4 regions of the Clostridium lamae genome follow, and region 1 is predicted to be linked to each of the others. Evidence: riboswitches for the same ligand, from Rfam matches in the RefSeq annotation. Region 1 holds a riboswitch; each other region holds the start of a gene.
The links. A riboswitch is a leader RNA that binds a small molecule or an ion and turns the genes downstream of it on or off. The one in region 1 is predicted to bind S-adenosylmethionine.
Positions count from the first base shown of each region.

Region 2: it holds a riboswitch for S-adenosylmethionine, as region 1 does, so the genes downstream of both, QK892_RS06370 (ABC transporter ATP-binding protein) here and metK (methionine adenosyltransferase) in region 1, are expected to answer to the same signal.
Region 3: it holds a riboswitch for S-adenosylmethionine, as region 1 does, so the genes downstream of both, QK892_RS07975 (O-acetylhomoserine aminocarboxypropyltransferase/cysteine synthase family protein) here and metK (methionine adenosyltransferase) in region 1, are expected to answer to the same signal.
Region 4: it holds a riboswitch for S-adenosylmethionine, as region 1 does, so the genes downstream of both, QK892_RS03370 (methionine ABC transporter ATP-binding protein) here and metK (methionine adenosyltransferase) in region 1, are expected to answer to the same signal.

Region 1 covers NZ_JASCQJ010000025.1:29,253-36,799, reverse strand. The annotation lists gene recD2 (SF1B family DNA helicase RecD2) at 1-356, opposite strand, end outside; gene nagA (N-acetylglucosamine-6-phosphate deacetylase) at 510-1,640, shown strand; gene metK (methionine adenosyltransferase) at 1,890-3,065, opposite strand; SAM riboswitch class I at 3,164-3,271, opposite strand; tRNA gene QK892_RS12300 (tRNA-Tyr) at 3,428-3,512, opposite strand; tRNA gene QK892_RS12295 (tRNA-Thr) at 3,520-3,594, opposite strand; tRNA gene QK892_RS12290 (tRNA-Val) at 3,602-3,677, opposite strand; tRNA gene QK892_RS12285 (tRNA-Tyr) at 3,695-3,779, opposite strand; tRNA gene QK892_RS12280 (tRNA-Thr) at 3,787-3,861, opposite strand; tRNA gene QK892_RS12275 (tRNA-Tyr) at 3,882-3,966, opposite strand; gene QK892_RS12270 (hypothetical protein) at 4,180-4,629, opposite strand; gene yyaC (spore protease YyaC) at 4,740-5,264, shown strand; gene mreB (rod shape-determining protein MreB) at 5,341-6,378, opposite strand; gene spoIIID (sporulation transcriptional regulator SpoIIID) at 6,537-6,791, opposite strand; gene QK892_RS12250 (M23 family metallopeptidase) at 6,871-7,547, opposite strand, start outside.
Region 2 covers NZ_JASCQJ010000008.1:95,984-103,530, forward strand. The annotation lists gene QK892_RS06360 (glycoside hydrolase family 88 protein) at 1-502, opposite strand, end outside; gene QK892_RS06365 (GntR family transcriptional regulator) at 535-1,278, opposite strand; partial or broken gene QK892_RS18415 (hypothetical protein) at 1,918-2,061, opposite strand; gene QK892_RS06370 (ABC transporter ATP-binding protein) at 2,145-3,170, opposite strand; SAM riboswitch class I at 3,364-3,466, opposite strand; gene QK892_RS06375 (DUF7916 family protein) at 3,806-4,705, opposite strand; gene QK892_RS06380 (PTS sugar transporter subunit IIC) at 4,741-6,066, opposite strand; gene QK892_RS06385 (ROK family transcriptional regulator) at 6,280-7,479, shown strand.
Region 3 covers NZ_JASCQJ010000012.1:28,741-36,287, reverse strand. The annotation lists gene QK892_RS07990 (HD domain-containing protein) at 1-534, shown strand, start outside; gene QK892_RS07985 (winged helix-turn-helix transcriptional regulator) at 701-1,054, opposite strand; gene QK892_RS07980 (nitroreductase family protein) at 1,288-1,830, shown strand; SAM riboswitch class I at 1,988-2,101, shown strand; gene QK892_RS07975 (O-acetylhomoserine aminocarboxypropyltransferase/cysteine synthase family protein) at 2,247-3,533, shown strand; gene QK892_RS07970 (homoserine O-acetyltransferase/O-succinyltransferase family protein) at 3,539-4,402, shown strand; gene QK892_RS07965 (VanZ family protein) at 4,699-5,250, shown strand; gene QK892_RS07960 (AraC family transcriptional regulator) at 5,587-6,507, shown strand; gene QK892_RS07955 (transglutaminase domain-containing protein) at 6,630-7,457, shown strand.
Region 4 covers NZ_JASCQJ010000004.1:48,726-56,272, forward strand. The annotation lists gene QK892_RS03360 (MetQ/NlpA family ABC transporter substrate-binding protein) at 1-143, opposite strand, end outside; gene QK892_RS03365 (methionine ABC transporter permease) at 462-1,100, opposite strand; gene QK892_RS03370 (methionine ABC transporter ATP-binding protein) at 1,100-2,131, opposite strand; SAM riboswitch class I at 2,251-2,392, opposite strand; gene QK892_RS03375 (DUF503 domain-containing protein) at 2,475-2,762, opposite strand; gene QK892_RS03380 (hypothetical protein) at 3,138-3,305, shown strand; gene QK892_RS03385 (HD domain-containing protein) at 3,583-4,230, opposite strand; gene QK892_RS03390 (lysozyme inhibitor LprI family protein) at 4,276-4,866, opposite strand; gene QK892_RS03395 (hypothetical protein) at 4,894-5,109, opposite strand; gene QK892_RS03400 (hypothetical protein) at 5,203-5,412, opposite strand; gene QK892_RS03405 (hypothetical protein) at 5,616-6,080, opposite strand; gene QK892_RS03410 (hypothetical protein) at 6,238-6,543, opposite strand; gene malQ (4-alpha-glucanotransferase) at 6,938-7,547, opposite strand, start outside.

The DNA of each region.
Region 1 (7,547 bases):
ATTTTATCTATATCTGTATCTAAAATCTCTAAAGTTTTCTCTTTAAATCTTTCTACTAATCTTTTAGCTGTAATTGGCCCTATTCCTCTTATTATTCCAGTGGCCAAATATCTTTCTATACCCTTTGTAGAATTTGGTAGTATTTCTTCATATTCTTCAATATTAAATTGTCGTCCAAATTGCTTATGAATTATCCATTGACCTTTTAGCTTAACATGTTGACCTTCTTTTATAAAAGGAACTACTCCAACTGCATTTACTACTTCTTTTTCTATTCTTATTTTAGTTACTACATATCCTGTATCATCACTTTTAAATACAATAGATTCAACTATTCCATTTATACAATCTTCCATGTTACATTCTCCAAATCTAAAAATATTTTATTAACTACTATTTTTATTATATAATATATCTTAACTAATACATAATAAAGATTATATATTTTTTAATCCTATTGTTTTTTAGTATGCTATAATTAGTATTGTAGGAATTATGGAGGTGTTTATATGCTTATTAAAAATTGTAATATTATATATCTTAACAAGATAGAAAAAGGTTCTGTCTTAGTTGAGAATGGAAAAATAAAAGAAATAAATCCAACTAATTTTGATGAGAAGGATGTAATAGACGCTGATGGTTTATATTTATCACCAGGTTTTATAGATGTTCATATTCATGGTGCTGGCGGTCATGATACAATGGACGGAACATTTGAAGCTATTAATGAAATTTCAAAAGTAATCGTTAAATATGGAACTACATCTTTCACACCAACTACTATGACTGTTGCTGTAGAAGATATTAGAAAGTCAATGGAAGTAATAAAAGAAGCTAAAGAAAATGGAACTGATGGAGCTATAGTATTAGGTGCTCATCTTGAAGGTCCATTCATTAGTCCAAAAGCAATCGGTGCTCAAAATCCAAATTATCTAATTCCACCAACATTAGAAAATTATAATGCAATGGTTGGAGATGCTGGAGATGCTGTTGTTTCAATTACAATTGCTCCAGAAGTTCCTGGTGCTAAGGAATTAATTAAAGAATTATCCCAAAAAGGAATAGTTTGCTCTATAGGACATACTAAAGCAACTTATGATGAGGCTATGGAAGGAATTAAATGTGGTTGTGGGCATTCAACACATCTTTTCAATGCCATGACACCTTTCTCTCATAGAGAACCTGGTGTTGTAGGTGCAATATTTGATAGTGATATTACAACTGAGACTATATCAGATGGAATACACGTATCTTATCCTTCTCTTAGAATAGCTTACAAACAAAAGACATCTGATAAAGTTCTTTTAGTTACTGATGCTATGATGGCTTGTGCAATGCCTGATGGAATGTATGCTTTAGGAGGCCAAGATGTTGTAGTAAAAGATGGTGCTGCAAGATTATTAAGTGGAAGCTTAGCTGGATCAATCCTTACTTTAGATAAGGCCGTTAAGAACGTATATAAAAATGTTGGTCTTCCATTATATGAAGCTGTTAAAATGGCTAGTTATAATGCTGCAAGACATTGTAAAGTTGAAGATAGAAAGGGCCTTATAAAAGAAGGCTATGATGCAGATTTAGTATTATTTGATGAAGATATTAATATTAAAAATGTAATAGTTGGCGGAAAAGTATTAGTATAGAATAAAGGAGCTGCTTAGTGGCTCCTTTTTTGAATTTAGAATGTAAAATGTAGAATGTGGAATTGTTGATGTAATTCGAAACGAATTACTTAAAATATATATTTTTTATAAAATCCTAGTGTAGTTTCTTTTTTAATTAGTCATTTTACATTGTGAGACAGTACTTTTATTTGAAATATTTATAATAAAAAACACTTTGCATACTCAAATATAGTACACAAAGTGTCTTTTCTATTTTATATCTAGTTTTTATAGATATCTCTTTATTTCTTCTACTTTATCTAATGCTTCCCAAGGAAGGTTTAAATCATTTCTACCAAAGTGACCATAAGCTGCAGTTTGCTTATATATAGGTCTTCTTAAGTCTAAATCTCTAATTATAGCACCTGGTCTTAAATCAAATACCTTTTCTACAATTGATACTATTTCTTCTTCTGACTTCTTACCTGTTCCAAATGTTTCTATTTCTATTGATACTGGCTTAGCAACACCAATAGCATATGCTAATTGAATTTCTAACTTATCAGCAATTCCTGCTGCAACTAAGTTTTTAGCAACCCATCTAGCTGCATATGCCGCTGATCTATCAACCTTAGTTGGATCTTTTCCTGAGAAAGCACCACCACCGTGTCTTCCATATCCACCATAGGTATCTACTATTATCTTTCTTCCTGTTAATCCACTATCTCCTTGTGGACCACCAACAACAAATCTTCCAGTTGGATTTATGAAATACTTAGTTTTATCATCTAATAATTCAGCTGGAACTACAGCTTTTATTACGTGTTCCATTAAATCTTTTTGAATTTGTTCTTGAGAAACCTCTTCACTGTGTTGTGTTGATATAACAATCGTATCTATTCTTACTACTTTATTATCATCATACTCAACAGTAACTTGAGTCTTTCCATCAGGTCTTAAATATGATAAAGTTCCATTTTTTCTAACTTCTGATAATCTTCTTGATAATCTATGAGCCATAGCTATTGGTAATGGCATAAACTCTTCTGTTTCATTAGTTGCAAAACCAAACATCATACCTTGGTCTCCAGCTCCAACCGCTTCAACATTATCCTTTTCTCCAGCTCTTGACTCTAATGCCTCATCTACTCCCATAGCGATATCACTTGATTGTTCATCTATAGAAGTTAAAACTGAACATGTTTCACAGTCAAACCCATATTTAGCTCTATCATAACCGATTTCCTTAACAGTTTCTCTTACTAACTTCGGAATATCAACATAACAATTAGTTGATATTTCTCCCATAACTAAAACCATTCCTGTAGTAACAGCAGTTTCACATGCAACTCTTGCCATAGGATCTTTTGCTAAAATACTATCTAATACAGCATCTGATATTTGGTCACAAATTTTATCTGGATGCCCTTCTGTAACTGATTCTGAAGTAAATAATCTTTTCATCTTAATATCTCCTTTCTCTATATTTGATATTAATTCTAAAATAATTTATATAATAAAAAAATCTCCTCGATAAGAAGAGATGTTAAAAATCATAACCTTTCTTATCTTGCAAAATTAAATTGCAGGAATTGGCACCACACTCAAATAAATGAAGTAGGTTGCCGGGTTTCACAGGGCCCTTTTCCCTCCGCCTCTCTTGATAAGAACTAATATCAAATTTTACTTTTCAGATTATAACACCTTTATTATTACTAGTCAATAATTATAGATAAAAAATTTATCTAATTTATATGTTTTAATCTTATTTTACTTTTAAGAGCAAAAAAATAAAAGACAAGTGATAATAAATATCCTTGCCTTTGTGGTGGGGGAGGACGGATTCGAACCATCGAAACGAAACGTAACAGATTTACAGTCTGCCCCCTTTGGCCACTCGGGAACTCCCCCTTATTTATGGAGCTGGCAATAGGAATCGAACCTACAACCTGCTGATTACAAGTCAGCTGCTCTACCGTTGAGCCATGCCAGCATATATATGGTGGAAACAACAGGGATCGAACCTGTGACCCTCTGCTTGTAAGGCAGATGCTCTCCCAGCTGAGCTATGCTTCCATAATAAAAATTAAAAATGGTGGGGGAGGACGGATTCGAACCATCGAAACGAAACGTAACAGATTTACAGTCTGCCCCCTTTGGCCACTCGGGAACTCCCCCATTTTTTTGGAGCTGGCAATAGGAATCGAACCTACAACCTGCTGATTACAAGTCAGCTGCTCTACCGTTGAGCCATGCCAGCATATTCTAAATAATTTTAAATGGTGGGGGAGGACGGATTCGAACCATCGAAACGAAACGTAACAGATTTACAGTCTGCCCCCTTTGGCCACTCGGGAACTCCCCCATAAAATTATTTATTTAATTTCAGTTAAGTTAATTTCGTTCGCTCAACTGACAATGACTAGTATATATTTATTATTTCTTAATTTCAAGTGTAATTTCAGCTCATTTAACGAAATTATACCTATTTCTTTCTATTTTTCTCTTATTTTCTCTCGTTTAATTCTAATATCTTTTTAAGTTATATTTATTGTATTTATATTTATTAGATTTAATTTTATTCAAAAACACTTGAATCTACATAATTTTCTAGTATATTTTTAAATACTTCATAATCAGATACTGACATCCTCTTCTTTGCTAATTCAAATCCTCTTCTGATTCTGTCAATGTCATCTTTATTAGAAAAATAGTCATTTATCTTTATCAAATCTAAAGTAGATAATTTCTTCATTAGTGAATCTAATTTCTCATTTCTATCACTATCAATGTAGTTTAGTAAACTATTAGAAGTATCCTTTTGTCTCAATAAGAAGACTTCTGACTCAACTGAATTATTTACTAACTCCTCATTTCCATTTACATCACTCTCTTCATCTGTAATATTACTAATAGCATTACTACTTAACACTTCATCACTCTTTAATGGTTCCCAAAAAAGCAAGAAATATATTGGTATACTTGCACCTAGTACTATAGTGAACAAATAAACTAAAGCTTTTTTCATTAAGCTTCACCTCCTACATTAAATTACTATCCTTTTTATGTTTTTTTATACATTTTATTATAATTAAAAGTTTCAAAACATATATTGGTATAATCAGGAGGTGAATTCTAGTGAAGCATAAAATACACTATGATGATCATAATTCCTACATGGAAATTGCTGATAAAATAAAAAAATATAAAAAAGATGATACTATTATAATTTGTGTAGGTACTGATAAATGTATCGGAGACTGTCTCGGTCCACTTGTAGGCAGTCTTTTAATAGAGAATAATCTTCCATTGCCAGTATTCGGAACACTACAATCACCTATTCATGCTTTAAATATTGAAGAAAAATTGAAGTATATTAATAAACTCCATCCTAATTCTTTTGTTATTGGAGTCGATGCTTGTCTAGGAGAGGAAAACTCCATAGGAGAAATTCATATCCGTGATTATCCAATTCATCCTGGCAAAGGAGTAGGCAAACACCTTCCAGAGGTTGGAGATGTGTCAATAATAGGTATTGTCGATCACAGTGATAGTGCTATTTTTTTTACTAATCGAAGTATACGTTTATACTTAATTATGGAAATGGCCAAAGTAATAACAAAAGCCCTTATATTATCTTGTTCTCAGGACTCCAAACCTTAATATTCATGAACTTATAAATTTTACAAATAATAAAAAGGAGCATAACTTGCTCCTTAAATATTATGTATATTTACATTTATTCTATTAAGCTAATCTCATCTTCACTTAAATTATTATTCTCTAATTTATCTAAATATCCTAAAACCTTACCTGTTCCCTCTGCCACTGCCTCAACAGAATTATCTGCAATTTCAACACTTACACCTGTTTCAAGTTCTATTAATTTATTCAATCCAAATAATAAAGAACCTCCACCAGTCATTAAAATTCCCTTTTCAATTATATCAGAAGCAAGTTCAGGTGGTGTTTTTTCCAATACCGATTTAACGCTATCTACAATTAAGGATACAGATTCCTTTAGTGCTTCACTTATTTCATTAGAAGTAATAGAAATCTCATCTGGTAATCCTGTAATTAAATTTCTTCCCTTCATGGTTGTACTTAAGTTTCTTGAATCCTTAAATGCAGAACCAATATTTACTTTTAGCTCTTCAGCTGTCTTTTCACCTATCATTATCTTGTACTTGTTTCTAACATACTTAATAATAGCATCATCGAAGGTATCACCTGCTACTTTTATAGATGCTCTTACAACAACTCCGCCTAATGATATTACAGCTATGTCTGTAGTTCCTCCGCCAATATCTATGACCATAGACCCATTAGGTTTAGTTATGTCTAAACCTGCTCCTATAGCCGCAGCCAATGGTTCTTCAATTAAATTGACCTTTTTGGCTCCAGAATTTTTTGCCGCATCTATAACTGCTCTTTTTTCCACTTCAGTTGCTTGAGATGGAACACATACTATTACTTTAGGAGCTGTAATCTTTCCTTTTCCATACGCTTTTCTAATAAATTCTTTTAACATTTTTTCAGTTATGTCATAATCTGATATAACTCCATCTTTTAATGGCCTTACTGCTACTATATTACCAGGAGTTCTTCCTATCATTTTTCTTGCTTCTTCCCCAACAGCAAGTACCTTATTAGTATTTCTATTTATAGCTACTACTGATGGTTCTTTAAGTATGACTCCCTTACCTTCAGCATAAACTAAAACTGTAGCCGTTCCTAAGTCAATCCCTATATTACCCCTATTTTTCCAAAACCACATTCCTGTTCACTCCTAATCTCAAACTATATAATTTAATAAAACAATATCTTAACCAATTTTACAATATTTGCCCTATTTCTAATTATATATGGAATATGATAAACCTTCAATATATTTATATTCATTTATAATATTAGTAAAAGTATTATTCAATCTATTTATTGACCAGAAGTTTTATACTTAATTTTAGTAGCATTTCCACCTCTGATATGCCTTTCAGCCTTGTTTAACTCTAATATTGAATGGGTTTCTTTAGCTATAGCTGGATTAATCTTAGGTAATCTTTCTGTCATATCTTTATGAATTGTGCTTTTGCTTACACCAAATACTTTTGCAGTTTTTCTAATGGTATCTTTTGACTCTATAATGTACTTTGCTACTTCTAAAACTCTCTCTTCTATATAATCCTTCAAAAATATTACCTCCCTTTTATAAATTTTATTATTATAATTTAGTTCATCAGCCATATGTTAATGACTGATGAACTTTTAATTATTCTTCATTAAATGTGAAATAAGCTGTTGGATCTAAATCCTTACCATCAGAATCTTGAATTTGAAGATTCAAATGTTCACCAAACTCATTATTAGTAAATATCTTAGAACTATTTCCAACAGTTCCTATAACAGTTTCTTCTGTTACTCTATCACCAACATTCACTCTAATGTCGTCAGATAAATTACTATATTTTGTATATAAACCATTTGAATGAGCAATAACTACATAATTACCTTCTTCTACTTTGCTTGATATTTCCTTTACTTCTCCAATAGCGGCAGACTTAACTTCAGTTCCTATAGAAGCACTTACATTGATTCCTCTAATATTTCTACTAGATCCATCTGACATAGCTTGAGGCTTTGGATATGTATATCCTCTTGAGACTACCCCATCTATAGGATTAGAAAATATTACTTCAGTATTTGTTCCTATTGAAACATCAACATCTTCTTCTGATGCAACTTCTTCTTCGCCTTGAGCTAACTCATTACTTCCATCATCATTAACTCTTTCAGCGTTTTGTTTTTGAATTTCAGAAGTTTCTTTATCATCAATATTTAAAGTAAATTCATTGTTTGCTTTACTTTCCTCTAAAGTCCTATTTCTTCTAGTAGTTACGACTGCAACAGTAGCAATTACGCATAAACAAAGGAATAATACTAAATAAA
Region 2 (7,547 bases), on a different contig from region 1:
TATAATTATCACGTGCACCTAGCTCCCCCCAGGCTTGTATAAATTCACCTACTGGTTGGTAACGTTTAATTAGCTTATCTGCAGCCATAATAGCCGCATCGTATGCAATTTTACTTCCTGTTAATTTGTAAGCACTAATACATGAAGGTATATAAAGAAAACCTAAATCATGATGATCAACTTCAATATTGTTTGCTATTCTATGATAAAATGATTCAACATGCTTTTCTGCTAAATCTCTATATTTTGGGTCATTTGAATATTCATATGCTAACCATAATATTCCTGTCCAAAATCCATTAGTCCATTCTGTGTTATCCATAGAATCATAACTATTATCTTTAGTTGCTGGACAAGGAAACTCTGCTCCGAATATTTCAATATTTTTATCGATTTTCTTTATACATGTATCTAATGCTTCTTTAACAGTTTCCTTTGATAAAAAACCATAATTCAAACGACTATCACTAGGAAGTAATGGTTCTTTTATAATGTTTCGCATATTTTAAAACTCCTTAATGTCTATTCTTTTTATTAGACATTATCCTCAGTTTGGATTTCTATAGAATAATATTTATAATGTACATAGCTTCTTGCGAATTCAAATGGTGTTTGAGCTGGATAATAAGATATTCTTTCAGCCTTATATACTGGAGTTTTTTCATCTATCTTTAGAGCTTCACATACATCCTTTTTTGAAATAGGAAATTCAATTTGAATTTTTTGTTTCATAGGTAAAGTCATTAAGTTTACACCTAAAGCTTTGTTTAGCTCATCAGATAATCTATCATTTTCTTTTAGATTATTATAATCAAAATTCTTTAAATACTTCTTAGGAATGTAACTGTTTTGAATTTGCCATGGAGTTTCATTAATATAACTAACTCTACAAAAGTGAACTAAAGTTTCATTTAACCTTATTTTCAATCTCTTAGCAATTTCTTCATCTTTTACTTCTTTAACAAATAGCATTTTTTTACTTTCAATTATTTTACTCTCAGAATATTTTCTTTTTATCTCTTCAATTAATGGACTTCCTTCATCAAAGAAAGCTCGTCTATGTTTGAAATTTTTCCTTACATATGTGCCTTCTCCTTGTTTTCTAATAAGGTACCCACTTAAAACTAAATCTTGAAGAGCCCTAACAACAGTTGTACTACTTACATCATAAAGTTTCTTCAATTCTCCCTCAGAATAAATTTTATCCCCTGGCTTAAACTTTTTTTCTTCAATCATCTGAATAATGTCTTGTTTTATAATCTCATATTTTGCAACCATAATTTCACCTCTTAATAATATAACATGTTAATATAATAAGTATTATAGGTTATATTATTCCCTGCTTCAAGTTTAACTAAGAATAATTGTATACTTTGGTTGCTATCCTATAGATGCACATATCTAAAATCACCATATAAGATATGTTAATTTAGAAAGCTATAAGCACCTCATGCTAAAAATACTTTTAATCTACTTAAGTAATACATATCTAGTATGCACATTTTCATGTGTTATGCTTCATCCACACATCATCTAAATAAAAATGTCATTATTTCTTCCTATTTTAATAGTATTGCGGGGCTTAGACATATAATAGACTTTTTATTTTAAGCTACAATGTGTTTAGATTATCTCATAGTAATTTTAACTCCTACCCTCCTCCTCCCTAGAACTTAATAACTTAACATGTTAACCTGTTAATATTATAATAGTACCTTTTGAAATCGTAGTCAATATATTTACTAAAAAAAATAGATATAAATTATTCTTTTTTTAAATCTCTTTATATTTTTTGTTATAATTTCTTTGTTTAGTTCTATTATTTAGAATCAATATATTATATATTTATCCGATTTCTATAGTAAAAAAATTGCCCTTAGTAGAACCAAAACTAATTCTACTAAGGGCTTTATAATACTAAACTAATTCTTTGCTGTAATGATATAATAGTTCAACACATTCAACTATATCATCTATAGGTGCTACTTCATAGCTATGAACATATCTTGTTGCATAGCATATTCCCCCTGAAGCAATTCCCCCTCTTTCTGGTTGAATTGTAGATGCATCTGTTTATCCTGCTGCATAAACTTCTAATTGATATTCTAAACCTGCATTTTTTGATGCTTTCTTTAATCCTTCTTCTATACTATTTGTATAATATGTCCTATCCCTTCAAAATGACAGGCACATAAATGATCATCTTCTACTATCTTTAATTCTGGCTCTTCTAAAAAACAAATTTCTTTTGCACTAGGACACCTTGTATTGAATCTACATCCTTTTGGTGGATTGGCTGGACTAGGTATATCTCCTTCTAAAAGCATAACCTTTTCATCATCTAAATCCTCTTCTGAAGCTCCATCAATCTTTGGAATTGCAGATAATAAAGCTTTTGTATAAGGATGCTTAGGATTTCTATACAGCTCTTTTTTACCAGATATCTCTACAATTTTACCAAGGTACATTACAGCCACCCTATCTGCAATATGCTCTACAACACTTAAGTTATTGGATATAAAAATATAAGCTACCCCCTTTTCTTTTTGAAGCTCTTTTAAAAGGTCAATGATTTTAGTTTGAACTGATACATCTAATGCAAATACAGTCTCATCACATATAACTAGCTTTGGATCTAAAATCATAGCTCTTGCAATCCTTATTCTCAGTCTTTGTCCACCTGAAAATTCATTAGCATACGCATTCATACACTCTTTATTTAATCCTACCCTCTTCATTACTTCTTCGATTTTTTTATCTCTCTCTTCACTAGTTTTATAAGTCTTTTGAATATCTATTCGCTCAGCAATAATATCCTTGACAGTAATCCTAGGATTTAGAGAATCATAAGGATCATAAAATATTAACTTCATCTTCTTCCTGGCAATTTTTAATTTCCTTTTATTAAGTTTTGTTATATCTTGTCCGTCGAAAATGACCCTTCCAGAAGTAGGCTCAATAGATCTTATTAATGTTTTTCCTAGTGTAGACTTTCCGCATCCAGACTCACCTACTATTCCAAGAGTTTCACCAGGTTTTATATTAAATGATACTCCATCAACTGCTTTTATATTTCCCGTTGCCCTCGAGAAAATACCTTTCTTAATGGGGTACCATTTTTTTAAATTCTGAACCTGAAGTATATATTCATTATTATTTTCTTCACTCAATTATCTTACCTCCTCTTTAGTCACTCTTCGTAATACTTCTAGCCTCTAAGCTTATGCCTTTTCTTAAACTTTATTAAATAAGACTTTGTATCTATAGATTTTGTTATTTTGAAAACAGCTTTTATTGTATAAAAAAGCTACTTTCAAAAAGAAAGTAGCTTACTTTAAACTAATGTAAAAATTGCGCACCACCTTATTATCTTTCAAAGCTACTGCTTTGTAGGAATTAACACCGTGTACTAAGTATCGGTTGTCGGGTATCATAGGGCCAGTCCCTCCGCCTCTCTTGATAAGAATTTACTTTCTATATTCACTTTTTATACTTTTCCAAAAATTAATTATTATTATAATAATCATTAAATGTATAATTGTCAATATTTTTTATTAAATAATAATTAATATTTTAAAATAATATATATATTTTTAATACTTTTGTAATTACTAAATGATTTTTGAAGATACTTGGATACACTTAGTTTAGAATTAATGATAAATAGTTATCGTTGCTCTACTAAAATAATAGTAAATAAATTATTACCCTTAGTAGAACTAATATCATTCTACTAAGGGCTTATATAAAGTAGAGGTAGGTCAAAATTTTAACCCACCTCTACTTTATCTCTTTTTATTAATAATTAACGATTAATTGATCTAGCAATCATTGATACTGTATGACGAACACCACGTATTGCCTTACTCATCGCAAAAATATTTTCAAAAGGAGCAACCCCACCATATCCTGCATCTCCAATATGTTGAATATCAGCTCCACAAATTTTATTGCGAATTGCAATTTGTTTAATAGTATCTTCATCTGAACTTTCTTGACTAGTGCCTATTGCAGTAAGTACAAGTGCTCCATTACTATGTGCAACTTTTACAACCTCTTTTAAATCTGCATCATCAAATCCAGGTACTGTTCCAACTGCTGGAACTAAAATAACATCTGCACCCGCCTCAATGAAACCTTTTATAGATTTTATATCTGCTACTGGTTCATCAACACCTGCAGCATGCATTTTACCAGCAATAATTAACCCTGAAAAATTATCTTTAGCTAATTTAATTGTTTTTTCTATTTCAGAATTGGTTACACCTGTACCAGGATTACCAGTAAAGCAAACAAAATCCAAACCTAGCTTCTCTATTTGTTGAATTGTTTCAAGATTGGCTTGTCTACCTTCGCTGATTGTTCTACGATTTTCTTGCATATCTGCATCTAAATCAACAGGCTCCAAGTTCACTCCTATTGGACGACCTACTAATCTGTGTAGCTCTTCAAGAAAAGATTCTTCTTTACCTTGTAATCCGAAAACGTTGGGATTCAAAACATCTACTCCATTAAGTAGTATTAAATCAGCTCCAAAAGCTCTAGCAATTTCAGAATTTGTAATATCTCCTATAAAAGATTCTCTTGGTGCTACATTCTCAGAAAGAATGGTTCTACCTTCACTTGCTTTAATACTTTGTTTTAATTCTGCTGCGGTCATTTGCAATATCTCCGAAGCATTTGCACTTATTAATCTTTTTCCCATAACTACTCCTCCAAAATATCTCTGACTTTTAATTTTTAGCTCATTAAGCTAGTATTTATCTCATCAGCTTCCATTTCTTCTGCTTCTAATACTAAGTTTTGCTTCTCAACTGTTTTATAGAAGAACCAATATATTATGACATCAACCAATATACATACTAATTGAAGAACTGCACCACTAATTTTACCTCCCGTTGTAAGGAATCCACTAATAATTGGTGGCATAGTCCATGAAACAGCAATACCTACTGTTTTAGCTACTAGTCCAGTTGCCATTGCTACATATGAAATTATTGCATTTGCCATTGGTGCTAAAATAAATGGAATTAAGAATGAAATATTCATAACAATTGGAATACCGAAAATTGCTGGTTCATTAATATTGAAAAGACCTGGTGTTAAAGTTAGTGGTGCCATAGCTTTACTAAGCTTACTAGATTTCTTACTTCTAGCGATAATAGTGATTACTATTACTAGACCAAGTGTTGCTCCCCCACCTCCCATATATACAAAGTTGTCCATAAACTCTTTAGTAATAATATTAGGTAGTTCTGCAAATTTATCAGCTTGGAATATTAAACGATTTGCATCTGAATTAATTAGCCACAATGGACTTATCATACTATTTACGACATTTCCTCCATGGATACCAACAAACCAGAATAAACTATTTAATAGAATTGATACAAGTATTCCGAAAATATTATTTGTTAATAATGATAGTGGCCCTCCTAAAATTTTTCCTAGTAGAGCATGAATATTAGTAACTCCAATCTTATCAAGAACTGCAAATAAAACTAACCATAAAGTTATAATAGCTGCACCTGGAATTAAAGCACTGAAGCTTCTTGAAACTGCAGGGGGTACAGCCTCTGGCAATTTAATTTGAATATTATGTTGTATAAACCACTTGAATATTAAAGCAGAAAAAATGGCGATAATCATAGCCATAAATAAGCCTTTACTACCCATATATGCAACTGGAATTCCTGCTCCTGCATCAGAAGTCAAAAAAGGTGTAACTACAACGAAAGATGATAAGGCTATAACACCTGCTGAAATACCATCAACTTTATGCTGACGTGCTAAACTATTAGCAATTCCAAAGCTAGCTATTAAACCCATTAATCCAAAGCTACTGTCTACTCCTTTAGATAAGTAAGCTTTAATTCCTACGTCAGTTAACCAAGTTTTCCAAGCATCGATAGGAAAACTTGATATTACAAGAAATAAAGAACCGATAATAATTAATGGCATACTTAATGTGACACCATCACGTATTGCCATTAATACCTTGTTTGACCCTAGCTTTGCAGCAATAGGTAGCATTTTTTCCTCGAGAATCTCATTTAGCTTTTTCATATAACCTCTCCTTAATAATTAATTATAAAAAATAATTTATTATACCCTAAGAAAACATTTACCATAGTTAATTGCTTATAAATTATTATTTATTAACTAAATAATATATTATAAATTATAACGTGTCAACGTTATTTTATTGATAATTCCGTATATTTGTTTATAAATTATAATTAATAATGTATAATGATATTGTTAAAAAGGAGTGAGATTATGAAGCTTACAAGAAAACAACAAGAATTAAGATTTAAAATCCTAGATAAGATATACTCGAAGGGCCCAATTTCTAGAATTGATATTTCAAGAGAAACTGGTATAACTCCTGCTACAGTTAGCGAAATTACTGGTATTATGATTAGTGAAAATCTTATTCATGAGATTGGAGAAGTACTTCCTGAAGAAATTAAATCTGGAAGAAAGAAAGTATTATTAGGTATATCCCCTAATCATAGCTTTTATATAGGTACTGAATTATCTACAAAATATTTATCCTTTTGTTTAACAGATAATGTAGGTAATATCTTTAAAGATAAAGTTATTGAGCTAAACTCTAATTATTTAGATGATACTTTGTCTGAAGAATATTATATCCACGAACTAAAAGAGTTTATAAAATCTTGCGCTAGCTATACTCCAAAAGGAATTGGAGTTGCACTTCCTGGGCATTTTGATTATAAAAATAAATCAATTATTAGTAATTATCCTTTTTGGATGAATTTCAATATTAAACTTTTATTAGATAATGTTGATTTACCAATTACCTTCGAAAATAATGTTAAATCAATGGCATTATCCGAAAGATTATTTTCATTTAGTAATGCAAACGATAATTTTATATTTCTTCATGTAAGTAGAGGAATGTTTTCTTCATATATGTATAACGGCGAGCTCTATTCCAATGATAATCCTGTTGTTGGTGAAATTGGGCATATAATTATTCATCCAGATGGAGAACTATGTCCATGTGGTTGTGGTAGGAGAGGTTGTCTTCAAACCTATGCAAGTGAGAAATGGATTATAAAAAAATGCGAAATACTTTTTGAGAGTTCAGAAATTACATATCTAAATCAGCTAGTTACAGAAAAGAATAAAATAACTATAGATACTATTTTAAAGGCTTACAGATTAGGAGATGAAGCAATAATAAATCTACTTCATTCTGCAATCAAATACCTTTCAATTACAATAAATAATTTGTCTGTTACAATTGATGCAAGTAAGATCATAATTCATGGGGAATTATTTACTGAACCCCTTTTAGTAGATTTATTAATGGAATCAATAAATCAAAATATTAGTTTTATATCAACAGGAAAAAAACAAGATATTATATTTAAGCCTTACAATAATATTAATGGAGCTATAGGTGGAGCTGCTCTTTGCATTTCAAAAATGTTAATTAATTCAAACTAATTTCAAACGAAATTTTCATATATAAATAAATCGCCCTTAGTAGAACTAATACTAATTCCGCTAAGGGC
Region 3 (7,547 bases), on a different contig from region 1:
TTAGTTGCTGAAAGATTAAAAGATACGATTAGACATTGTTATACAGCAAAGGGGAGACATGAGAGCGTAGCAGAACATAGCTGGATGATGATTCTGATGGCTTTCTTTATGAGAGATGAGTTTCAAGAAGTAGATATGGATAAGGTTATTAGAATGTGTATAATTCACGATTTAGGTGAATGCTTCACTGGAGATATTCCGACTTTTGATAAAAATCAAATTCATGAAAAAACAGAGGAAGAATTATTGTATAGCTGGGTTAATTCACTTCCAGAAAGCTACGCAATAGAAATGAGAGAACTTTACAAAGAAATGGCAGAACGTGAAACTATAGAAGCAAAGATCTATAAGGCTATTGATTCTCTTGAAGCATTAATTCAACATAATATTTCTGACTTGTCTACATGGATTCCAAAAGAATTTGACCTTAATCTAACATATGCTGATGATAAGGTAGCTTTTTCTGATTATCTTAGACTATTAAGACAAGCCATTCGTGAAGATACTATCAAGAAGATTGATGCAGAAAAATAAGATTAAATTGGTACTGATACAAATAAGAGATAGGGATTTTATGACAATTTTATATTGTGTAGGCTATTTCTCTATATTTTTTGAGGGAGAAATAGCCTTTTTATTTTACTTAAAATTACAAATTGTATAAAAGGACCTAATATAAAAAATATTAAATATGGGTAAATTAAAGAGAGACATTTGAATTAGTAGAATTGTTGTTTTCCAAATAAGATTCTCCCCAAATACACAATGCATTAAGAATAGGAATAAGGCTTTTTCCAAATTCAGTTAATGAGTATTCTGTTTTAGGAGGTACAACAGGATAAACAATTCTATTAATTATCTTGTCTTTTTCTAAGTCTCGTAACTGTTGTGTAAGCATTTTGTCAGTTGCTTTTGGCATTAATTTATGCAATTCGCTATATCTTAAAGTTTTGCCCATTAAGTGCCAAAGTATAATGGCTTTGTATTTTCCACCAATAAGATAAATTGGCGCTTCTATTGGGCAAGTAAATGTAATATTACAATTTGAATCCATTTTATTACTCCTTACTATCTTTTAAGGTAGTATATACCTAAAAAGTGCATTCTTGCATTATAGTTTGTTATGTTTATAATTATAGTATAGATTAATCTACATAACAAGGCTTGTAAATATATATTTTAAACCTAATATGGTAAAAATAGATATAAAGATATGCGTATATAAATGAGTAAATTATTATATTATGAAAATATGAATTAATAAATTTAAGGAAAGAGGTATTTAGAATGGATGCAATAACAATGATAAAAGAGAGAAGAAGTGTAAGAAAATTTAAAAATGAAAAAGTAGATAGAGAAGTTATGAAAGAAATAGTAGATATAGCTAGATGGGCTCCATCATGGGTAAATTTTCAAATAGCTAGATATACGTTAATTGACAATGAAGAGATTATTCAAAAGTTTGCAAATGATGCAGTTAAAGGATTTGTTTATAATATGGATACTTTAAAAAATGCAAAAGGTGTTGCAGTACTAAGCTTTGTAAAAGGAAAAAGTGGGAAATCAGAGCAATATGGTATTGAAAGCTCAAATGAGAATACTTGGGAAGTATTTGATGCAGGTATAGCATGTCAAACATTCTGTTTAGCAGCACATGCTAAAGGGATTGGAACCTGTATAATGGGAGTAATAAATGAAGATTCAATTGCTAAAATTATAAATTTACCTGAGGAAGAAACAGTAGCAGCTCTTATCGTTTATGGATATCCAGATGGCGAAGCAGTTCCAACTAATAGAAAGAGTGCTGAAGAAATAATGCGTTTTATATAAACATAATATAAAAACTTTATTTAACTTGAATAATGGAACCCCCTACTCACTAAAAAAGTAAAATTAGATTATAACTTAATAATAAATTTATTTGCATATTGAACTAATAATGGAAATAAGTGTATAATATATTAAAAGTGAATAATCGGATATAAGTCTTTTATCAAGAATGGCGGAGGGACCGGCCCTGTGAAGCCTAGCAACAGCTGATTATTATAAATCAGAATTGTGCTAAATCCTGCATAAAAATTTATTTTATGAGAGATAAGAGAGAGTTTTTTATGCCAATTTTATATTGTGTGTATAGGCTATTTCTCTATATTTTTGATGGAGAAATAGCCTTTTTATTTTACTTAAAATTACAAATTGTATAAAAGGACCTAATATAAAAAAATAATAATTAAGGGGGATTTTTTATGAGCAATAAAAAATGGAGTAAAGAAACAATATGTATAAAAGGGGGATACAATCCAACACCAGGAAATCCAATAGCCGCACCACTATTCCAAAGTACATCATACAATTTTGAAAATGCAGACCAAGTAGCAAATTTATTTGATTTAAAAGAAAGTGGTCATTTATATTCCAGAATAAGTAATCCAACAGTAAGTTATTTAGAAGAAAAGTTCACTAAATTAGAAGGTGGGGTAGGAGCAGTTGCCGTTTCTTCTGGACAAGCAGCATCAGTATTAGCAGTATTAAATATATGTGAAGCTGGAGATCATATAATATCTACTTCAACTATATATGGGGGAACCTTCAATCTTTTTTCAACAACTTTAAAAAGATTAGGAATCGAAACAACATTTATTAGTCCAGATATAAGTAAAGAAGAAATATTAAGTAAGGTTAAACCAAATACAAGATTATTATTTGGAGAAACCATAGGAAATCCAGGATTAAATGTTTTAGATTTAAAAAAATTTGCAAGTGCAGCTAAAGAAGCACAAATACCATTGATTGTTGATAATACAGTAGCAACTTCATATCTATTAAACCCATTTGAATATGGAGCTAATGTAGTAATTCATTCTACAAGTAAATATGCAGATGGACATTCAGTAGCTTTAGGTGGAATTATAGTAGATGGTGGTAATTTTAATTGGAATAATGGAAGGTTTGATTGCTTAGTTGAACCAGATGAGAGCTATCATGGGTTGCAATATGTAGATACATTTGGTGAATCTGCTTATATAGTTAAGTTAAGAGTTACTTTGTTAAGAGATTTTGGAAGTACAATGAGTCCATTTAATGCATTTTTAACTAACTTAGGATTAGAAACTCTTCATTTAAGAATGGAAAGACATAGTAGTAATGCTTTAGCTTTAGCTAAGTACTTACAACAGCATCCAAAGGTTAATTGGGTAAGCTATCCTTTACTAGAAACTCAAAAAGATTATGAAGTAGCACGTGAATATCTACCAAAAGGAGCATCAGGAATATTAACTTTTGGAATTAAAGGAGGAGTAGAAGCTGCTAAAAAACTTATTGATGAATTAAATTTAGCTAAATTGGTAGTACATTTAGGTGATGTTAGAACAACTTTATTACATCCAGCAAGTACAACTCATAGGCAGCTATCAGAAGAAGATATGATTTCAACAGGAGTAACTAAAGACTTAATAAGAGTTTCTGTAGGAATTGAAAATATAGATGATATTATAAATGATTTTGAACAAGCATTGAATAAGGTAGGCGAATAGATCAAATGGCAATTTATACTTCAAATCATTTAAATGGAATAGACATATTAAAAGATGAAGGTATATTAATAGATTCAAGTAAATATAAAAAATTAGCAAAAACTATTGGCATAATAAATTTAATGCCCAATAAGAGTGAAACTGAAGTACAAATATTAAGGTTATTAGGAAATTGTAATGAAGATTTAAATATTGAATTTATTAGATTAGAAAGCTATAAAAGTACCACATCAGATTATGAATATATGATAAATAATTATGCTACTTTTGATGAAATTAAGGGAAAGTTACATGGAGTAATTATAACAGGAGCTCCTCTAGAAAAATTAGATTTTGATGAAGTTTTATATATTGATGAATTAAGGGATATTTTAGATTATGTCAGAAAAAATATAAGGGCTTCCCTATATATATGTTGGGGGGCACAAGTAGCATTAAACTATTTTTACAATGTGAGAAAGGAATTAAAAGAAGATAAAATATTTGGAGTGTTTTCACACGAAGTTTTAAAATCAGATGATATATTAAATGGAATTAAAAATGGATTTAAAGCTCCTCATTCAAGACATACATGTTTAAATAGACAAGATATAAAGTCCTGTAAAGAATTAAGTCTAATATGTGTTACAGATGAGGACGAAGAACACATTATTAAGGGTAGCTTTAATGATTACTATATATTAGGACATTGTGAATATGATGAAAATACCTTAAAGGGAGAATATTTAAGAGACTTAGACAGAGGATTAATGATAAGTGTACCTAAGCATTATTTTGAAAATAATGATATAAACTCTAGTATTAAATTTAGCTGGCGAGATGATGGTATAAAAATATATAAGAACTGGATAGATAGCATAAAGGTCTAGTGATTAAAATTTAATAATAAAGTATCCAGTTTTATTAGAGTTGAAGATTTTTAAGAAATGTAAAAGCCAGCATTGCTGGTCTTTTTTTATTATATTTAGAATACCACAGGTTCTACATAAGGTTTCGCAAAGCTTCTATCTATGAGTAGAAATAGAAAAACTTCTTAATAAAATTAATGTAAGAAATCTTAAGAAATAAGTATGATTTTTTTTATAATTTTATGAAATAATAAGCAAGTGGTAGTGAATAAAAAGTGAAAAATATAATTAGTAAATTAAAGAGGGAGATAATATTAATGAGTAGAAGAGAAGGAATAAAAAAAGTTTTTTTTTATGGTGTTGTAACTTGTTATGTAATTTTTTTAATTAAGTTATTTTTTCTATCAAGGGTTTCAATATTTGAATTATTTGATAGTGGAAGGATGGCAACAAGGTCAGTAAATCTTATTCCTTTTAATACTATAATAGAATATATATCTGGGAAAACTACAAATTTAAAAGATTTTGCTTTTATCAATTTAGTCGGTAATATATTTGTATTTATTCCGCTTGGAGTATATTTACCATTGATTAAAAAAGATAAAAGTTTGAAAAGTAATTTTTTGTTCATATTTATAGCATGTTTATTTGTTGAAATTATTCAGTGGGTTCTTTGCATTGGAGCAGCAGATATTGATGATATAATCTTAAATTGCTTAGGTGGATTCATTGGTATTTTAGGGTACAAGCTACTAAGATTATTTATATCAGATGAGAAAAAAGTAAGAACTATAATTACAGTATTATCATCTATTGTAGGGCTACCTGTTCTACTGTATTTATTATTCTTTATTAGTTTAAGACTATAAGTAGGATAAAAGAGATAATGAAAAATTAAATACATACTATATTTAAAAGTAAAATTATTACTTATTGAAAGACTTCTATGTGTAATCAGATTGCATATAGAAGTTTTTATATTTTAGTTGAAATTGATGCTATTGAATGTAGGCGTTGAGAATGGAATACACTTATTATTGATAATAGAATTAAATAATACTTATTAAATTTTTCTATATTAAATAATAGTGTTTTATTTATAAATACTTTATAGTGGAATTATGATCAGTAAATTATGAAAATTCTTGATTTTTTTAAGGCTGAAATTATCAAGATTTACTATATTAAGGAGGGTATAATAACTTATGAGCAGGAGAGGTAGAACGGATTATTTAGAATGTATGAACAAAGCAATGAATTATATTGAGGAAAATCTAGCTGGGGAAATTGATTTTCAAAGATTGGCACAATTGTCAGGAAGCTCAAATGTTAACTTTCAGAGACTATTTTCATTTATCACTAACATTTCACTTTCGGAGTATATACGAAGAAGAAAGCTAACTCTTGCGGCTTATGATTTGCAGAATACGAATCTCAAGGTTATTGAAATTGCACTTAAGTATGGATATGACTCTCATGAGGCATTTACAAGAGCATTTGTTAAAATGCATGGAGTTCCACCTTCTTCAGCAAGAATAAATGGGGTACAGGTTAAAGCCTACCCTAAAATGAAATTCCATATTTCAATAGAAGGAGATGAAGAAGTGAATTATAGAATTGAGAAAAAGAAAAGTTTCAAGATGATTGGTGTAGAAAAGATTATCAGTATGTCAAATGGAGAGAACTTTAAGGAAGTTCCGAGTTTTTGGCAGGAAAGTTTTCAAAATGGCACTATAGATAAATTGGATAAGTTAGGTAAGAATGCACCTCATCCAGGGGGGAAGGGATTATTTCCTGTGAATGCTATTATGTGCTATGAAGAATTAGAAAAAGACACTTTCCCATATCTTATAGGTACTTTTATGTCAGAAAAAGATATTCCAGAAGAATACAAAGTAGTGGAAGTATCTGAACATCTATGGGCAATATTTACCACAGAAAAGTATCTGCAACCAAATACAACAGATTTGGTTCAGGATGTATGGAAACGTATTTATTCAGAATGGTTTCCATCAACAAATTATATACATGCAGAAGGACCTGAATTAGAGCTATACTATGATGATGACGATGGTTTTGAGCATTGTGAAATTTGGATCCCAATAAAAGAAAGTTCAAGTTTCTAAGATTTTACTATGCTTGGTTTAGCCATAAAGCCATGGATGATTACATGATTTAGTTTTTAATAAAATGATTGGAGTGGTTATTAATGGAAGATACACTTAGACTTTATCTGGAGCGCGATAGTATGACAGAGATTAAAACAATGAAGCATATGGTTGCCGGCATAGAAAAAGATATAAAAACTATTGTTAAGTATGTTCAAAATATATTGATGCATCAACATTGGAGTGAGGCCTATGAAGTGAAACTTACAGGGAAAAGAAAGACAGAGCCATTCATAAGAAGCTTTGAAGACAAACTGATTTTCTTAAGCAAACTAGGATATACTCATATATCTGATGAGAAGGCAAATGAGAATAAAATGATAGGAATATGCCGTGACTTTTCTGTAGTTGCAGCTGCACTTTGTAGGGAAGCGGGAATTCCTGCAAGAGCAAGATGTGGGTTTGCAAATTATTTTGAAAAAGGAAAATATATAGATCATTGGGTTCTTGAATATTGGAATGAGAATAAGAAACAGTGGGTAATGGTGGATGCACAATTGGATAGTCTTCAACAAGAAGCACTAAAGCTACCTTTTAATCCTTTAAATGTAAGTGAGGAATATTTTATAGCAGGGCCAAAGGCTTGGTTGATGTGCCGAGAAGGGGGAGTTGATCCTTCGCTATTTGGAATTTTTAAATGGTGGGGATATGACTATTTAAGATGTAATCTAATTCTAGATGTTAATTCATTATTGAAGCAGCCAATGCAACCATGGGACATGTGGGAGGGCTATAAGAGTAAAGCAATTGAAGAATGGATTGAAAGGGATTATGAGATAATGGATAATCTAGCGAGGCTTGCTCTCAATGTTGATAATGACTTTGATGCCTTATATGAATATGTGCAGGTAAATAGTAAAATAAAAGTACCTGAGGATTTAAGTAAGGTTATTAATAGTTTAGAATAATGAAATGAACCTTATTTTAAATAAGGTTTATTTTTGTTTATTCTACTTCCAACTATCTCATTAAAATTATGAAGATAACTATCTGATATA
Region 4 (7,547 bases), on a different contig from region 1:
TTATGAGGAACTGGACTAACCCCAATTGTTATTGTTTTATCTTCAGCTGCTGAACCAGCATCATCTGCCTTTGTTCCACATCCTACTAAGCCTATTACTAAAGCCCCTGCTAATAAAATTGATAAAATTGATTTTCTTTTCATATATAATGCCCCCTTAATTTAATGTAAAATGTAGAATGTAAAATGTAGAATTGTTGATGTAATTTGTTCCAAATTACTATAAATATTTTTTCAAAACTCATTAGGAAATTTTATCTTGATTTTACATTTTCACTTTACTTTTTTTATTTATTTTTTATTTATATCTAAAAGTTTAAAACTTATAAACCTTACTAAAGTCTAAAATGTAGAATTTAAAATGTAACTTGTTCCAAATTACTACAATATATTTTATTTCAGAAACTCCTTAAGGAGTTTCTTCATTAATTTTACATTCTTCATTTTTCATTTTACATTTTTTTATTGTGATAATTTTTTATATAAGTAATTTCCTAGTGATTGTAAAACTTGTACAATTACTACTAAAATTATTACTGTTACTATCATTACATCTGTTTGGTATCTTTGATAACCGTATCTTACTGCTAAGTCACCAAGTCCTCCTGCTCCTACTGTTCCTGCCATAGCTGAATATCCAATTATGCTTATTATAGTTAGTGTTAATCCTGAAATTATTGATGGCACTGCTTCTTTAAGCATAACTTTGAATATTATTTGTGTATTAGATGCTCCAAAGGATTTTGCTGCTTCTACTACTCCTGAATCAACTTCTTTTAAAGCTGATTCTATAATTCTTGCTACAAAAGGTGCTGCTGCTATAGTAAGTGGTACTATTGCTGCTGTAGTTCCTATAGATTTTCCTACTATTAATTTTGTAAGTGGCATTATTGCTACCATTAAAATTAAAAATGGAAATCCCCTAAGTATGTTTATTATTGTATCTAGAGTCTTATAAACTCCTTTATTAGGCTTTAAACCATTTGGTGCTGTTACTATTAATGCAATTGCTGGAATAAATCCCAATATTACTGAAAATAGTGTTGAGAAAAAGACCATTATTATTGTTTTATTAAATCCTTCTATTAATATTTCTGACATTAATTAAGCACCTCCAATACTACTTCCTTTCTCTCAAGATAAGCTATAACCTTGTTCTTATCTTTCTCATCAACATTAATTACTAAATTACCTAATATATCTTCTCTAAACTTTTCAAGTTTACCCCAAACTATTGAAAAGTCCATATCTAAATCTCTTGCCATCTTTGTTATAAGAGCATTTTCTGAAGATGTACTTGGGAAATATAATTTAATATTTATGCCCTTGCTAGGTAAAATATCTTCCTCTTCTTCTCCAAGGAATTTCTTTAAAGATACTCCTGGTCTTAAGAATAATTCTTCTGAATTTCCTTCTGCCTTTAAAATTCCACCTTCAATCAATGCAACCTTTTCACAAACCTCTTTTACTACTTCCATTTGGTGAGTTACTATTACTATAGTAATTCCTAATTCTTTATTTATTTTAGATAAAAGTGATAATATATCCTTTGTAATTTTAGGATCTAAGGCAGATGTTGCTTCATCACAAAGTAATATTTTTGGCTCTAATGCCAAAGCTCTAGCTATTGCTACTCTTTGCTTTTGGCCTCCACTTAAACTAGCTGGCTTTACTTTTGCCTTTTCAGAAAGACCTACTAAATCTAAAAGTTCATTTCCTCTTTCATTTATTCTTTTTTTTCTATAGTTTCTATAACTAATTGCTTTTTTATCTCCTATTTTTTCTTTATATTCTTTGTATTCTTCTTCAAATCCCCAAACCTCTAATGGTAATGCTATATTATCAAATACAGTTTTTCTATTTAATAAGTTAAAGCCCTGAAATATCATTCCTAGTTTTTTTCTAAACTCTCTTAACTCATATCCCTTTAGCTCATTAACTTCTTTTCCCATAACATTTATTGAACCCTCTTCATAACTTTCAAGTCCATTTATGCATCTAAGTAAAGTTGATTTTCCGGCTCCACTATGACCTATTATTCCATATATCTTCCCTTCTTCTATTGATAATGAAACATTTTTAATAACTTCTACGTCATTAAATTTTTTAGTTAAATTTCTAATTTCAATCATTTATGTCCCCCCTAAGAACTTAAATAAACAGCAGCTAGATATTATAAATTTCTAAATAATAAAAAACGCACTGGAGAATAAATTCTCTAGTGCGCGAAAATACGACCTATTAATTTATTCTCTCATCTATCAGCTTAAAAGCTGCAGGATTTAGCACCAAACTTAATATGAGTAATTTAGGCTAAAATAATTAAGCCTATCACACCTATTAAAGGTTGCTGGGTTTCACAGGGCCAGTCCCTCCACCACTCTTGATAAGAAACATTGAAATGTTTATTAAATTTTCTATTGATATTAATATACCTTTATTAAAGAAGCTTGTCAATAACAATTGTAGAAAAATTTAAAATATTACAACGTCCTTTTTTATATTAATCAGCTCTGCATCAGTATTATCTTCAACAAAATTTATTATATTTTCTGCTGTTGAATCCACTTGTGCATTAGTAGCACATATTCCTGATATCCCAATCGTAATATAATTATGTAAATCTTGATTATCTACTTCATTTACTGATATATTAAATTTATTTTTAAGTTTTTGGCTTATACTTCTAACAATCATTCTTTTTTCTTTTAATGAATGAGCCCACTCAGCTCTTAAATTTATAGTCATTACTAGCACTTTCATAATTATCACCCTTTTACTATATTATACCCCAAACTTAAAATTAATGCACAATGCATAATGCGTAATGCTTAATTAAAATGCATAATGCGTAATGCACAATGCATAATTAATGAGAAAACTCCTACGGAGTTTTAGAAAATGAAAGAATGAAATTTCTATTTTGCATTCGCAAAATCGAAATGAAAAAATGAAATAGTTATGGATTAATTCCAAAGGAATTTATAATTCAGCCTGCCTGAATTATTTCAACAATTATGCATTATCAATTATGAATTATGCATTGATAAAAGTCCGTAGTAGGATGGCTACGGGGGTTTTGAACATTTTATCTCCCTAGGACTATTGGTGATATCTCATCATAGTTAGGGGGTGGTATTGGATATGCTAGAATTGATTATAAAAAGCTTTGTTATTATTTATATAATTTCATTAGTTTTAAAACATAATCTTTTTATTCATTATTTAAAGATTTCAGTAAAATTTATTGGTCTTGATATTGAAATTAGAAGCAAACAAAAAGATGCTCCGTCCTGCAAAGAGTAGCATCCATTTTGTTGATATTATCTAAATCCAATAGCCCTAAAACAAAATAAACGTTCTAAGGATTGCTTAGTGTTGACGCACTAAGCTTTTCTTATTTATATTATATCAAAATTTTATAAAAATAAACATATAATTTTTTTATATTTAAAACAAACAACCCTTAAAATACGTATGCCAAATCTGCATTTTATTTTAAAAATTGAAAAACTTTAAAAATTTATAACTCAGCTTGCCTGAGTTATTTCACTAATTATGCATTATTCATTACTTAAGTGCATTACTTAAACTTCCATTCCTTATAAAACTCTTCTAAAAAGTCTTCCATAAATTTATGTCTTTTTTCTGCTATTTCCTTTGCTGTATCTGTATTCATCAAATCTTTTAATTTTAGTAGTTTTTCATAAAAATGATTTATTGTATGGTTCTCTGCATTTTTAACTTCATTTAAATTTTTAAAGTCCATAGGCTTTATTGATGGATCATAAATTGGTCTATTTTTATGTCCTCCATATGCAAAGGTTCTAGCTATACCTATAGCACCTATAGCATCTAATCTATCTGCATCTTGAACAATTTTACCTTCAAGAGTATGCTGGGTTGAATCAACAACTCCACCCTTATAAGACATAGTTTGTATTATTTTTATTATTGATTCAATAGATTCCTGATCTACCTCTATAGAATTAAGAAAATCCTCTGTAACTGTGGTATTACTATCATTGGACTTTGAAAATTTCCAGTCATCAATATCATGTAATAACGCTGTCATTTCAACAATAAAAAAGTCTGCATTTTCTTTTTCTGCTATATATTTAGCTAAGTTATGTACTCTTTCTATATGGAACCAATCATGGCCACTTCCTTCTCCATATAATTTATTTTTAACAAATTCTTTAGTTTTTTCTATAATTAAATTCTTATCCATTTTTTTTATCCTTTCAAATCACAATATATATTTATTGTAAATTAATTAATTCATATATAACTCAACTAATTCATAGCATCTTTCTTTAGTAGTTGTTTTTAAGCTTAAAATTTTATTTACAGGAGCAAAAGTTCCCCCTTCAAATTCCTTATCTGCTTCTTCTGCTTTTTTATCTCTTAAAGCAATCCAATTAAGCTGTTCTTCTGTAAGTTTATCCATTTCTTCCGAAGTTAGTATTTCTCTTAAATATGAATATATATCATTAAGCATATAATCCCATTGCTCATATTCCTTTGACGCCGCTTCAGTCATTTCTAAAGTTATTCCACTATCATATTTTTTCTTTAATGAAGAATCTAGCTCAGCTTCTAATTGGTTTAGTCGTTCTAAATATTCATTTTTCTTAGAACTTACGTTTTCGCTTGAAGAATTCTCTTTTATCCCCTCTTCTGAGTTATGTAAATTTTCATTCACTTTCAACTTATCCTCTGTACCATTATCTTTCTCTACATTAGTCTCATTTATAGTTCCATTGACTTTATTATCTGAAAGTATTTCAGAATTCGTGTCCTCTTTTACTGAACACGCAGTAAAAAGCATTGTAGAAAATAATAAACAAACTATAAGTTTTTTCATCATAACACTCCTTGATATTTATATTCATTAAACTTCTTTTTTTCTAAACCCTATAACAATAAGTATTAACCCTACTATAATTAATAGAATTGATAAATTATATATAAAATTACGTTGATAAAATCCATTAGTAATAGTCCAATACAATGTTTTTTCTAATGTTGCTATAACCTCGATTAATATTCCACAAAACATTGCTCCAGTACCAACAATTACTTCTTTTATTCCTCTGATAGAATTCATCCCTCCCTTTTTATATGAAATATATTAAAATTACTTGCTTAATTCGTAATAGTTTAATTATAGTAATTCCATTACAAACCATTTGATTTAATGTTATTTACCTTCCACCTTTTTCTTATGTGCTATAGCCATTAACATCATACCAATAAAAAACAAAATATTGTAAATGAGTTTTAGAAGCATATTAGAAGCTATTTCGTAGGTAATACTTATGACCAGATAAAATATAATATCTACTAATAATATTGTTATACCTAACAACATTATTTTTTTATGTGGTAAAGCTTTTATTTTACTTATCAAAAAATTCACCAACTCCTTAATTTAATACGTATTAAAATACAATTGAATAATAATATATACTCTTATTATATATTTATTTGGAATATAATTCCTTAAGAATAATATACCATAGTTGAAAAAATAAATAAGTATCAACATTCAACCAAAACATATCCTTATAAAAAACAAATTTTAAGATTAAACCTATCATAAAATTTAATTAATTAATCATTATTGAAATCACAGCCACAATCTCCACTATCGAAGTCATTGCTACTATCACTACTATCGTATTCATAGTTATAATCTACATTATCATTATTATAATTCTCTTCATAATTGTCATAATCACAATCTTCATTCTGGCAATTACATTCTTCATTATCATAGATATTATGATCATAATCGTTATTATAATTGTCATCATTATAATAATTGTTATATAGGTTATTAGCAAAAAACATAGTATTTAAGCTATCATCATAATTTATTTTATTTTTATTAGCTTTAGATTTTGATGAATTATAAACATTATGTGGCTTGTACTTACTATATCTATGCTCTCTTCTGCCTAGACTAGCTTCCTCTGCCTCTTTCTTAATCTTAGCCATTCGCTCTGCTGCAGTTAGTGTTTTCTTTTCTTTATTTCCAACTATGAAATTAAAAATCTTTTTAATAGTATTTAGCATTTTAATCCCCCTTAATTAACCATTATAATATTATATTTTTTTATTTAGCTCTGTTTTAAACTAATGTTGATATTGGACAATAAAGAAATGAACAATTGACTATCTATTTTTAATTCGCAATAGTTTAAAATTATACATTAACGAATGACTTTTTATATTATTTTTTCTCCTCACCATATAATAAATTGGCTTCACAGTATGGGCATAATACCTCATCAACATTATTTTTTGCATCAAACCTCATTGGCAATCTTTTTTTACAGAATGGACATCTCCAAAAAATAATTGAAACTATAAAGTAAATAAATAATGCCACCAAACTGATAATTAATGTATAGTTACTTATAGTCTCACCTCCGACATTCGCAATAATCGCACCTAAGAAACTAACTACAATAGATAGATATAAACAAAATATAGAAAATCGCCTATATCTCAATACATCCCTTTTCCTATTTAACATAACTTCCTCCATTTTACCTTAATCTATTTTTATATTTATCATATACTACTTTAAATAATGGTTTATAGAATAAATTAATCTTTCAATATTATATTGTACAATTTATATATTGAGAAGTTTAGAATAATTATAGTCGTTGTATAATACAATTAGGTAATACTATATACTCTTATTATATACCCTTTTGGAATATATTTCCTCAAGAAATAGAAATAATATACCCTAATTAAAAAATCAATAATTCTAACATTCAAATAAAACAAAGCCAAATAAAAAAGCGTCCACTTAGTGAACACTTCTTATTAACAGATTGTACTATAATCTATAATTTTTGTAGCTTTAATTCCTAGTATATCTTTCATTCCTTCATTTTTTCATTCTTTCATTATTCCTATTATCTATTATAAAGCTTAGTTAAATCATAAATTTCTTTTGCTAATTTATCGTTAATATCGCTTTCTTTTGCTCTCCACACCCAATTTCCTCCTAGTGTAGATGGAAAGTTCATTCTTGCTTCTTTTCCAAGTCCTAAGAAGTCTTGCATAGTAGTAATTGCTAAATATGCAGCACTAGACCATACCCCTCTTATTAATCCTCTAGCTATACCTTCTTCATAAGTTAAATTTAGGTATTTCTTTGCTTTTTCAATTTCAGCCTTGCTTCCAGTTGAATTATACCAACCACATACAGTATCATTGTCGTGAGTTCCTGTATAAGCTACACAATTTACAGGATAGTTATGTGGCAAATATCCACTATCTTCCCCACCAAAAGCAAATTCTAATATTTTCATACCTGGAAAACCAGTGGAGTCTCTAAGTTCAATTACCTCCTCAGTCATCATTCCTAGATCTTCGGCAATTATTTCTACATCTCCAAGCTTTTCTTTTATAGCTTTAAATAGTTCGATTCCTGGTCCTTTTATCCATTTACCATTTTTCGCTGTTTTATCTCCATATGGAACTTCCCAGTAAGATTCAAAACCTCTAAAATGATCAATTCTA